DNA from 3 places in the Methylobacterium sp. AC315 genome. Region 1 is predicted to be linked to each of the others. Evidence: predicted binding sites of a transcription regulator. Region 1 holds the regulator's gene; each other region holds the start of a gene.

Region 1 (3,270 bases):
CTGGGGTGATGGCGAGCTTCCTAGGCCTTGCAGGCTTGCTGCTCGCCCTCAAGGGCGGCGGGGCCGCGATCGGCTGGGGCTTCCAGCTGCAATCGCCGGCCGTGGTGGCCGGGCTCGCCTATCTGCTGCTCGCCATGGGCCTGAGCCTGTCGGGGGTTGTCCATGTCGGCGGTCGGCTCACCGCCATCGGCGACGGGCTCGCCCGGCGCTCGGGTCTCAGCGGCTCTTTCTTCACGGGCGTTCTCGCGACCCTGGTGGCGACCCCCTGCACGGCACCGTTCATGGGCTCGGCCGTGGGCTTCGCGCTGACCCAGAGCGCCGGCGTCGCGCTCGCGGTGTTCGCAAGCCTGGGCTTGGGCCTCGCCCTGCCCTTCCTGGCGCTGACCCTGTGGCCGCCGGCGCTGCGGGCGCTGCCGCGGCCGGGCGCCTGGATGGAAACCCTGAAGCAGGTTCTGGCTTTCCCGGTCTACGCAACGGTGGCGTGGCTGATCTGGGTCCTGGCCCAGCAGGTCGGCCCGCAGGGGCTTCTGGTGGGGCTGATCGGCCTCGTGCTGGTGGGCTTCGCGGCCTGGGCCTGGGAGCACGGGCGCGTCGCCGCTTCGCGGGTCGGACCCGTCGTCCAGGGCGTCGCGCTGCTGACGGTCGTCGCCGTCGGGGCACTGACCCTGACCCTCGATCGCGACCGGGCCGTGCCCGTCGCCCAGGCCGCCGCAGAGGGCGTCGAGCCCTTCACGCAGGCGCGTCTCGACGCCTTGGTGAACGCGCGGCGGCCGGTCTTCGTGAACATGACCGCCGCCTGGTGCATCACATGCGCGGTCAACGAGACGACCTCGTTGTCCACGAAGGCCGTGCGGGCCGCCATGAAGGATCGGGGTGTGACCTACCTGAAGGGCGACTGGACCAACCAGAACCCCGAGATCACCCGCTTGCTGGAGGCGCATGGGCGCAGCGGCGTCCCGCTGTACCTGCTCTACACGGGCACTGGGGAGGCACAGGTGCTGCCGCAGATCCTCACCGAGGGAACGGTGCTGGCGGCCTTGAAGGCGGTACCGGCCGCCTCCGGTAAGAGCGCAGCGCTGGCACGCTGACCGAGGAGGCAGGCGCGCCGTTCCGCCCCGACGGGCTGGAGGTCTTCAGGCTTCGAGGGAAAACGTCTCGTCGAAGGCGTATCCCGAGCCCCGCACGGTGCGGATCGGGTCGGCCTGCCGGGGGGCGTTGAGCGCCTTACGCAGCCGCCCGACATGCACGTCCACGGTGCGCTCGTCGATGTAGACGTCGTGGCCCCAGACCCCGTCGAGGAGCTGTTCACGGGAAAAAACCCGGCCCGGCGCCAGCATCAGGAATTCGAGCAGCCTGAATTCGGTTGGCCCGAGATGGAGTTCCTCGCCGGCGCGCCGGACCCGGTGGCCGGAGCGGTCGAGCTCGATGTCGCCCGCCGCCAGACGGTCGGCGACGTGGGCCGGCTTGGCCCGACGCAGCAGCGCCCGAACGCGGGCCAGCAGTTCCGGCACCGAGAACGGCTTGACGATGTAGTCGTCGGCGCCGGTCCCGAGCCCGCGGACCCGGTCGCCTTCCTCGCCGCGGGCGGTGAGCATGATCACCGGCAGACGCTCGGTCTCGCGTCGGGCCCGGATGCGGCGGCACAACTCGATGCCCGAGAGGCCGGGCAGCATCCAGTCGAGCAGGACCAGATCGGGCGTGCGCTCGGCCAGGAGCAGTTCGGCGTCGTCACCGCGACTGGCCGAATCCACCAGGAATCCTTCGGCCTCCAGGTTGTAGCGCAGCAGGGTAGTCAGCGCCTCCTCGTCCTCGACGATCAGGACTTGCATGCTCACGTTCGATAACCTGTTCCGAATTCGGCACGCATCGAATCAACCGCGCCGGAGGGCCCGGACGCGCCGATGGTGCGGCAGGGGCCGCGATTCCTCAACCCACGCGCACTCCCACCGGGGCTTTGTCCCGCAGGTGGGAGTGCGCGCTGCGGAGGAACCGCGAACCGCATGTCACGGGGCCGTGGCGGCAGGCCCGACCGTCGCGTAGTTCGACGCGTCGTTCTTCGGCCGCTCGCCCGCCAGCGTCTCACCGGTGGCGAGGTAATGGATCGTCTCGGCGATATTGGTAGTGTGGTCGCCGATGCGTTCGACGTTCTTCGCGCAGAAGAGCAGATGCGTGCAGAACGAGATGTTGCGCGGATCCTCCATCATGTAGGTGAGGAGCTCGCGGAACAGCGAATTGTACAGGGCATCGATCTCGCCATCCCGCTCCCAGACATCGTAGGCCGCCTTGATGTCGCGGCTGGCATAGGCGTCGAGGATATCCTTGAGCTGAGCTTCCGCGAGGTCGCTCATGTGGCGCACGCCGAGCACGATCTTCTGCGCAGGCGCCTGATCGGAGATCGCGACGACCCGCTTGGCGACGTTCTTGGCGAGGTCGCCGATCCGCTCCAGATCGCCGGACACGCGGATTGCCGAGATGGTCTCGCGCAGGTCGATCGCCAGCGGCTGACGCCGGGCGATGAGCAGCACTGCCCGCTCTTCGATGTCACGCTGGAGCGCATCGAGGCGCTTGTCGGCGAGGATCACCGCCTGGGCGAGCGTATCGTCCCGGCGGACGAGGGCATCGGTCGCCTCGGCGGCCATCTTCTCGGCGACGCCGCCCATCTCGGAAATTGAGCGACGCAGGTCATCCAGGTCGGTGTCGTAGGAACTGACGATATGGCCGGGCATGGTGGATCCTTCGATGGCGTCCCGCAAACCTTGATCCGCGAGGTCTGGCGGAAACCCGCCGCTGCGATCACGGATACCGTTGTACGTTTCCCGGTACCCAGTCCCTTGGATAGTTCACGTCATGATGCGGAGCGGAGCAGATTTCGGCACGCGACAAAAACAACCGGAATAGGCCGATGTTCCCAGGTCAACGCAACATGCCTCGGAGTAGCGCCCGGTCGAATTCCGATCGGGCGCGGCTCCGCGTCTTGAGATCGACGCGCAAACATGTGCCGATCCGGTCATCAACTCTTCCGCGAAACTTCCGCGATTGGCTTAACCGAACCGCCCGGTGATGTAATCCTGGGTCCGCTGCTCCACAGGGTTCATGAACATGCGGTTGGTGGGGCCGAACTCGATCAATTCACCCAGGTACATGAAGGCGGTGAACTGCGAGATGCGGGCAGCCTGCTGCATGTTGTGCGTGACGATCACGATGGTGAACTCGTCGCGCAGCTGCTCGATCAGTTCCTCGATGCGGCCCGTGGAGATCGGGTCGAGCGCC
Region 2 (3,270 bases), on a different contig from region 1:
TGGTGCCCATCGTGCCGGGCGGGACCGGCTTGCCGCCCTCGTCCAGGACCGCGACCGCGTAGCCCGGCATCGGCACGCAGGTGCTGCCGTGCTTGACCGGCAGGAGGCCGAGGCCCAACGGGTTGCCGGCGATCGGCCAGCCGGTCTCGGTCTGCCACCAATGGTCGATGACCGGGCGATCCAGCGCCCGCTCGGCCCAGGCGACCGAATCCGGGTCGGCCCGCTCCCCGGCCAGGAACAGGCTGCGGAAGGCGGACAGGTCGTAGTCGCCCACCAGCGCCCCGGCCGGATCCTCCTTCTTGATCGCGCGCAGGGCCGTCGGCGCCGTGAACAGACAGACTACGCCGTGCTCGGCGACCACCCGCCAGAACGCCCCGGCATCGGGCGTGCCCACCGGCTTGCCCTCGTACAGGACCGTGGTGCAGCCGTGCAGCAGCGGCGCGTAGACGATGTAGGAATGGCCGACCACCCAGCCGATATCGGAGGCGCAGAAATAGGTCTCGCCGGGCCGGACGCCGTAGAGGTTCGGCATCGACCAAGCGAGCGCCACGAGGTAGCCGCCGGTATCCCGGACCACGCCCTTCGGCTTGCCGGTCGTCCCGGAGGTGTAGAGGACGTAGAGCGGGTCGGTGGCGGCCACCGGCACGCAGGCGGCGCGCTTGCCCGCCGCCTCGGCGGCCGCGACGGCCTCGGCCCAATCGTGGTCGCGGCCCGCGACGAGCGTCGCGGCGCATTGAGGACGCTGCAGGATCAGGCAGGCCTCGGGCTTGTGCCGGGAGGTGGCGATCGCGAGGTCCAGCAGCGGCTTGTAGGCGACCACCCGGTTCGGCTCCAGGCCGCAGGAGGCCGCCAGCACCACCTTCGGGGCCGCATCCTCGATCCGCACCGCCAATTCGTTCGCCGCGAAGCCGCCGAACACCACCGAGTGGACGGCGCCCAGCCGGGCGCAGGCCAGCATGCCGAACAGGGCCTCGGGCACCATCGGCATGTACAGGATCACCCGGTCGCCCTTGCCGACGCCGAGATCGGCCAAGACGGCCGCGAGCGTCGCCACCGAATCGCGCAGGGCCCGGTAGCTGATGCTGCGCTTCGTGCCGGTGACGGGGGAATCGTACAGGATCGCCGCCTGCTCGGCCCGCGCCCCGTCGGCGTGGCGGTCCACCGCGTTGTGGCAGGCGTTGAGCGTCCCGTCCGGGAACCAGCGGCCGTAGGGCCCGGCGTCCGGCGCGAAGATCTGCTCGGGCGCGCGCGACCAGTCGAGCGCCCGGGCCGCCTCGCGCCAGAACGCCTCCGGGTCGCGGCGCGCCGCGTCATAGATCTCGGGATAGCGGCCCGGCAGGCTGGCGGTGGTCATGGGCGCGGCGTGTCCTCGGAGCCGCTCTCCGGCGGCATCCCGGAGAGATTAGCCGATTCTGATTTTTTTGCGCGCGCGAGCGGTCGTCCAAGTGGATGATAACGCGCTTATGGATCGCTACCGGGCTCAGCCGAAGAGCCGGCTTCTCCTACCCAGTCCCATCATTCTGATGTTCTGGACCGAAGCGGAGGCCTCGAAGGAGGGTTCCAGGGATCGCGGCTGCATCTGGAGGGCGCCTTCGAGGCTCAGTGGCGCGGGCGCCTCGCGACGGGGTCTCGGTTGGAAGAGCGTAAAACACGCGTGCAGAGAACCGCCGCACCGGGCGGACCGATACGGCGGTTCTCATCTTGAAAGTATGTTCGTGGGACAGTCAGGCGTCGCTCAGTGCAACGTATCGTTGCCGGCTTGCAGCCTTTTGATCTCGTCTTTGAGAAGAAGTTTCCGTCGCTTCAGTTCGGCAATGTGGAGGTCGTTCGCAGAAGGCCTGTGGATCGCCTCGTGAATCTCGCGCTCGAGGGCTTCGTGCTTCCGGGCGAGTTGGCTCAAATGCGTCTGCAGCGACATGAGTCGAATCTCCTGTCATTGTTCCGACACATGGAGACTGGCACAGGATGCCGCACCTGTCGAAGCCTTTTCTCCGGCCAAGCCTCACGAATGCTTGCACGGCCGGCTTGTCCCGCGGCGGGGCGTAACGCATGCTCTTCGATCTGGAACGGTCTTCGATCCCGCGGGTGATGATGGCGGACGAGTCGGGTGAGAGCGCGCAGTCGGACCTCGAGGCCGAGCTGAGTCGGCTGCGCGAGGAGCACCGGGGCCTCGACGGCGCCATCGAGGCGCTGGAGCGCAGCGTCGCCGGGGATCAGCTTCAGATCCAGCGCTTGAAGAAGCGCAAGCTGACCCTGCGCGACCGGATCTACCATATCGAGGATGCCCTCACCCCCGATATCATCGCTTAGAGCGCGCCGCCGAAGTGGATGCCGGTTCGGGGTGAGCGAGCGCAGCGCGTCGCCCCGGAAGCCGGAAACCATCTTTCGGGACGGTCCACCGATGCCGGTGGACGCACTGGCCCGCCGCCTTGCCGCCGGGCCGCCTCGCCTGTAAGCGGCCTCTTTTGCCGGGACATACGATGGCGTCGCCTCCCGTCGCGATCATCATGGGCAGTCAGTCCGACTGGGCGACCATGCGGCACGCCGCCGAGACGCTCGATGCGCTCGCGGTGCCGTACGACGCCCGGATCGTGTCGGCCCACCGCACCCCGGACCGGCTCGTGGCCTTCGCCAAGGGCGCGGTGGCGGACGGGTTCAAGGTCGTGATCGCCGGTGCCGGCGGGGCCGCGCACCTGCCCGGCATGGCGGCCGCGATGACCCGCCTGCCGGTCTTCGGCGTTCCTGTGGAATCGAAGGCCCTGTCCGGCCAGGACAGCCTGCTGTCGATCGTCCAGATGCCGGCCGGCATTCCCGTCGGGACGCTGGCGATCGGCCGGGCGGGCGCGGTCAACGCGGCGCTGCTGGCGGCCGCGGTGCTGGCGCTCGGCGATCCGGGCCTGGCGGAGCGGCTCGAGGCGTGGCGCGCGGCCCAGACCGCGTCGGTGGCCGAGCGGCCGGTGACGGAAACGCATTCGTGACGGACACACCCCTGAAGCCCGGCTCCACCCTCGGCATCGTCGGCGGCGGGCAGCTCGGGCGCATGATCGCGCTCGCGGCGGCCGCTTACGGCCTGAAGGTGCACGTCTACGCGCCCGATCAGGACAGCCCCGCCTTCGACGTCTGCGCCCGGACGACCTGCGCGGCCTACGACGACCCGCAAGCGCTCGCCGCCTTCGCGCGCAGCGTCGACGCGGTGACCTACGAGTTCGAGAACATCCCGCGCGCCACCGCCGACATCCTGGCCCGGCACGCGCCCCTGCACCCGAACGC
Region 3 (3,270 bases), on a different contig from region 1:
GGTAGCGGTTGGGCCGGCGGTTGACGAATTCCGGCATCGCATCCTCGAGCGGCACGTTGTCGTCGTGGTGCCGCTTGAACGCGACGAGGCCGGAGATCAGGGTTCCGGCCTTGGACGACTCGACGCCCGGCGTCAGCAGGAAGAGCAGCGAGTTCAGGTCGTTCTTCTCGGCCACGATCCGGTTCTCGCGCAGGTACTGCGCGACGATCGGGGCCGGCACGCCGTGGTCGGCATAGGCCCCGGTCCGCCGGTCGAAGCCCGGGGTGAGCACCGTGAGCTTGTTCGGGTCGGTGATCGCGTAGCCCGGCGCCACATGGGTGAACCCGTGCCAGCGGGCGCCGGGCTTCAGTTCCCAGTGCCGCGGGTCGGCGGCGAGCTCGTCGGTGGGCACCTTCTCCCACGGCACCTCGGCCCCGTCGGCGTTGGTGGTCACGTCCGGCACGAACGGGTCGAAGAACCAGCGCCGCAGTGGATCGGCCTCGTTCTCCTCGAACTCCCGACGGATCGCCCGGACCTTCTTGCGCCATTCGATCCCGAGTCGGATCGTGTCGTCCCACAGGATCATGCCCGAGCGGCCCTTCATCATCTGGGCGCCGACATCGAGGGAGGCGAAGAGCGGGTAGAACGGCGAGGTCGAGGCGTGGACCAGGAAGCTCTCGTTGAGGCGCTTGTGCTCCACGCGCCGGGTCTGGCCGCGGATATGGCCGTCGCGGGTGTGGATCTGCGAGGCCTGTGAGAAGCTCGCCAGCTGCTTGTGGGTCGATTGCGTGGCGACGATGCCCGGCGAAGTCTCGTCGAGGCCGGTGAGTCCCATGGCGAAGCGGCGCGCGAAGAGCGGGTGGAACTTCATGAAGCCCGCCCAGGCCTCGTCGAACAGGATGTAGTCGCAGAGGTGGCCGATCCGCTCCAGGATCTCCTGCGCGTCGTAGATCGTGCCGTCATAGGTGCATTGCTCGATCACCGCGACCCGGAACGGCCGCTCCCGGCGCCAGGCCTCGGGGTCGGTGACCAGCGGGTTGGCGCGGATCTTTTCCCGGATCCGGGTCTCGTCCAGGGCCTCGTGATAGATCGGACCGATCAAGCCGAAGGCGTTCCGGTCCGTCTCCAGGAAGATCGGGATGCCGCCGCCCAGGAACAGGGCGCCGTGATGGGCCGCCTTGTGGTTGTTGCGGTCGAACAGAACGAGGTCGTCCTCGGCCACCAGCGAGGACAGGACGATCTTGTTGGAGGCCGAGGTGCCGTTGAGGACGAAGTAGGTCTTCTCCGCCCCGAAGATCTTGGCGGCCTCCTTCTGGGCCTTGAGCGCGGGCCCTTCGTGGGTCAGCAGGTCGCCGAGGTCGAGCACCGAATTGTCGAGGTCGTCGCGAAAGATCGCCTCGCCGAGGTGCTCCACGAAGATCCGGCCGATGGGTGAGCGGTTGTAGAAGATGCCGCCGTTGTGCCCCGGGCAGGTCCAGAGCTGGTTGCCCTTCTCGGCATAGTCCACGAGCGCGCCGAAGAACGGCGTCTTCAGGGTCTCGGCATATTGCGTCACCCGGCTGACCAGGCCGCGGGCGATGAATTCCGGCGTCTCTTCCGCCAGGAAGATGTAGCCGTCGATGAAGTCCAGGAGCTCGACCGGGATGTCCTCCAGCCGCTTGCGGCGGACCATGATGACGATCGGCATCTCCAGGCCGCGCTTGCGCATCATGTCGATGAGCGCGGCGGCCTTGCCGTCGAGACCGCGCTTGCCCCAGTCGACCACCATGCAGCCGATGGCCGCATCGGTCTGCACGGCGATCGCCGCGTCCTCGACCCGCCGGGCCCGCACCACCTCGAAGCCGCGATTCTCCACCGCCGCCACGATCTGGGCGACGCGCGCGCCCTCCAGGTCGTCCGGATCGAAGGCGGGGGCGCACATCAGAACCGTGAAGCGACGGTGGAAATCCATAGGGCCTCTCAAAGCCTCGTAAGCAGCGAGTGGCTTTCTGGCCCATCTGCGACGTTTGCATGACGGTGAGGCGGATCGCGGCCGAAACCGGACGGAATCGGCGAACTCAGGCGCCGATCGCGCGACCGATCACCTGGGCCATCGGCCTGATGGCGATCCCCAGGGCGGCCAAGTCGGACCGCACCCGCGCGGCCATCGCGACCGCGCCCGGTGTGTCGCCGTGGACGCAGATGCTGTCGATTCGGGCCGGGATGCGTCGCCCGGACAGGCACGTGATGGCGCGGTCCTCGATCATCCGCACCACGCGCTCCGCCGCCTCGGCCGGATCGTGCAGGACCGCGCCCGGGTGCGTGCGCGAGACCAGGTTGCCGGTCTCGGCGTAAGCCCGGTCGGCGTAGATCTCGCGCGCCAGCGGCAAACCGAGCCGCTCGCCGGCCCGCTCGGTCTCGAGGCCGGGCATGACCACGAAGATCAGGTCGCGGTCCAGCGTCCGGATCGCCCGGGCCACCGCCAGGGCGAGATCCGCGTCCGCGTTGGCGATGTTGCCCAGCGCCCCGTGGGTCTTCACGTGCCGCACCGGGCAGCCGGCATCCTGGGCCAGCGCCAGGAGGGCGCCGACCTGATAGAGCACGACCTTCTCGACATCGGCCGGGCGCTCGCCGTGGATCGGGCGCCGGCCGAAGCCCCAGAGATCGAGGAAGCCCGGATGCGCCCCGGCCTGGACCCCGGCGCGGGCGGCGAGCGTCAGGGTCTCGTGCATGACCAGCGGGTCGCCGGCGTGGAACCCGCAGGCGATGTTGGCCGAACTGGCGATCGCCAGCATCCCGGCATCGTCGCCGAGGCGGTAGACGCCGAAACCCTCGCCCATGTCGCAGTTCAGGTCGACGATCATCGAGGTCCCTCGCGTGCGCAGCGGTTGCGCGCATTCAAGGGTCGGACCAGTTGCCCGCCGCCGCCTCCGAGGCGGGAGCCACCTCTCTACTGAAGCGGGTACCGGCTCAGGATGTCCTCGGTCCGCTGGACGGTCTTGTCGTACCTGCAGGCATACAGCGCCCCGGTGGTGCCGCTGCCGTTGTTCCACTCGCTGAAAGTGAGATCGCCGCAATCGGCGTCCCGGAAGGCGATCCAGGCGCGCTGGGCCGCCGTGAACTGGGCCTTCCAGGTCGCCTTGGCGTCCAGCGGGCGGTCGTCCTGGTCGATGACCGACAGGGCCTTCTTGTAGGCGGCGTTGAGCTTCGCGTCGGCCGCGTCGAGGGCCTTGTGCAGGCAGGTCTGGGTCTCTGGCGTCGAGGTCGCGGCCCGGCACAGCTTGGCCGAGGGCTGGTCGGCCCGGGCGCTCG

The links. Region 1 encodes PhoB, which activates phosphate uptake and scavenging genes when phosphate is short. Its sites were predicted from a motif close to TGTCATNNANCTGTCAT; they were not measured.
Region 2: AC0IY0_RS14825 (YdcH family protein) is a predicted target of PhoB. The motif match lies at 1,932-1,948, and genes of this name have one in related genera.
Region 3: AC0IY0_RS18960 (Orn/Lys/Arg family decarboxylase) is a predicted target of PhoB. The motif match lies at 1,979-1,995, and genes of this name have one in related genera.

Annotation. Positions count from the first base shown of each region.
Region 1 covers NZ_CEEDEA010000001.1:89,888-93,157, reverse strand. The annotation lists gene AC0IY0_RS00425 (protein-disulfide reductase DsbD family protein) at 1-1,088, shown strand, start outside; gene phoB (phosphate regulon transcriptional regulator PhoB) at 1,134-1,829, opposite strand; gene phoU (phosphate signaling complex protein PhoU) at 2,004-2,726, opposite strand; gene pstB (phosphate ABC transporter ATP-binding protein PstB) at 3,042-3,270, opposite strand, start outside.
Region 2 covers NZ_CEEDEA010000007.1:209,366-212,635, forward strand. The annotation lists gene AC0IY0_RS14820 (propionyl-CoA synthetase) at 1-1,354, opposite strand, end outside; gene AC0IY0_RS14825 (YdcH family protein) at 1,736-1,918, opposite strand; gene AC0IY0_RS14830 (YdcH family protein) at 2,089-2,310, shown strand; gene purE (5-(carboxyamino)imidazole ribonucleotide mutase) at 2,481-2,978, shown strand; gene AC0IY0_RS14840 (5-(carboxyamino)imidazole ribonucleotide synthase) at 2,975-3,270, shown strand, end outside.
Region 3 covers NZ_CEEDEA010000011.1:169,735-173,004, forward strand. The annotation lists gene AC0IY0_RS18960 (Orn/Lys/Arg family decarboxylase) at 1-1,930, opposite strand, end outside; gene AC0IY0_RS18965 (LamB/YcsF family protein) at 2,037-2,822, opposite strand; gene AC0IY0_RS18970 (lysozyme inhibitor LprI family protein) at 2,909-3,270, opposite strand, start outside.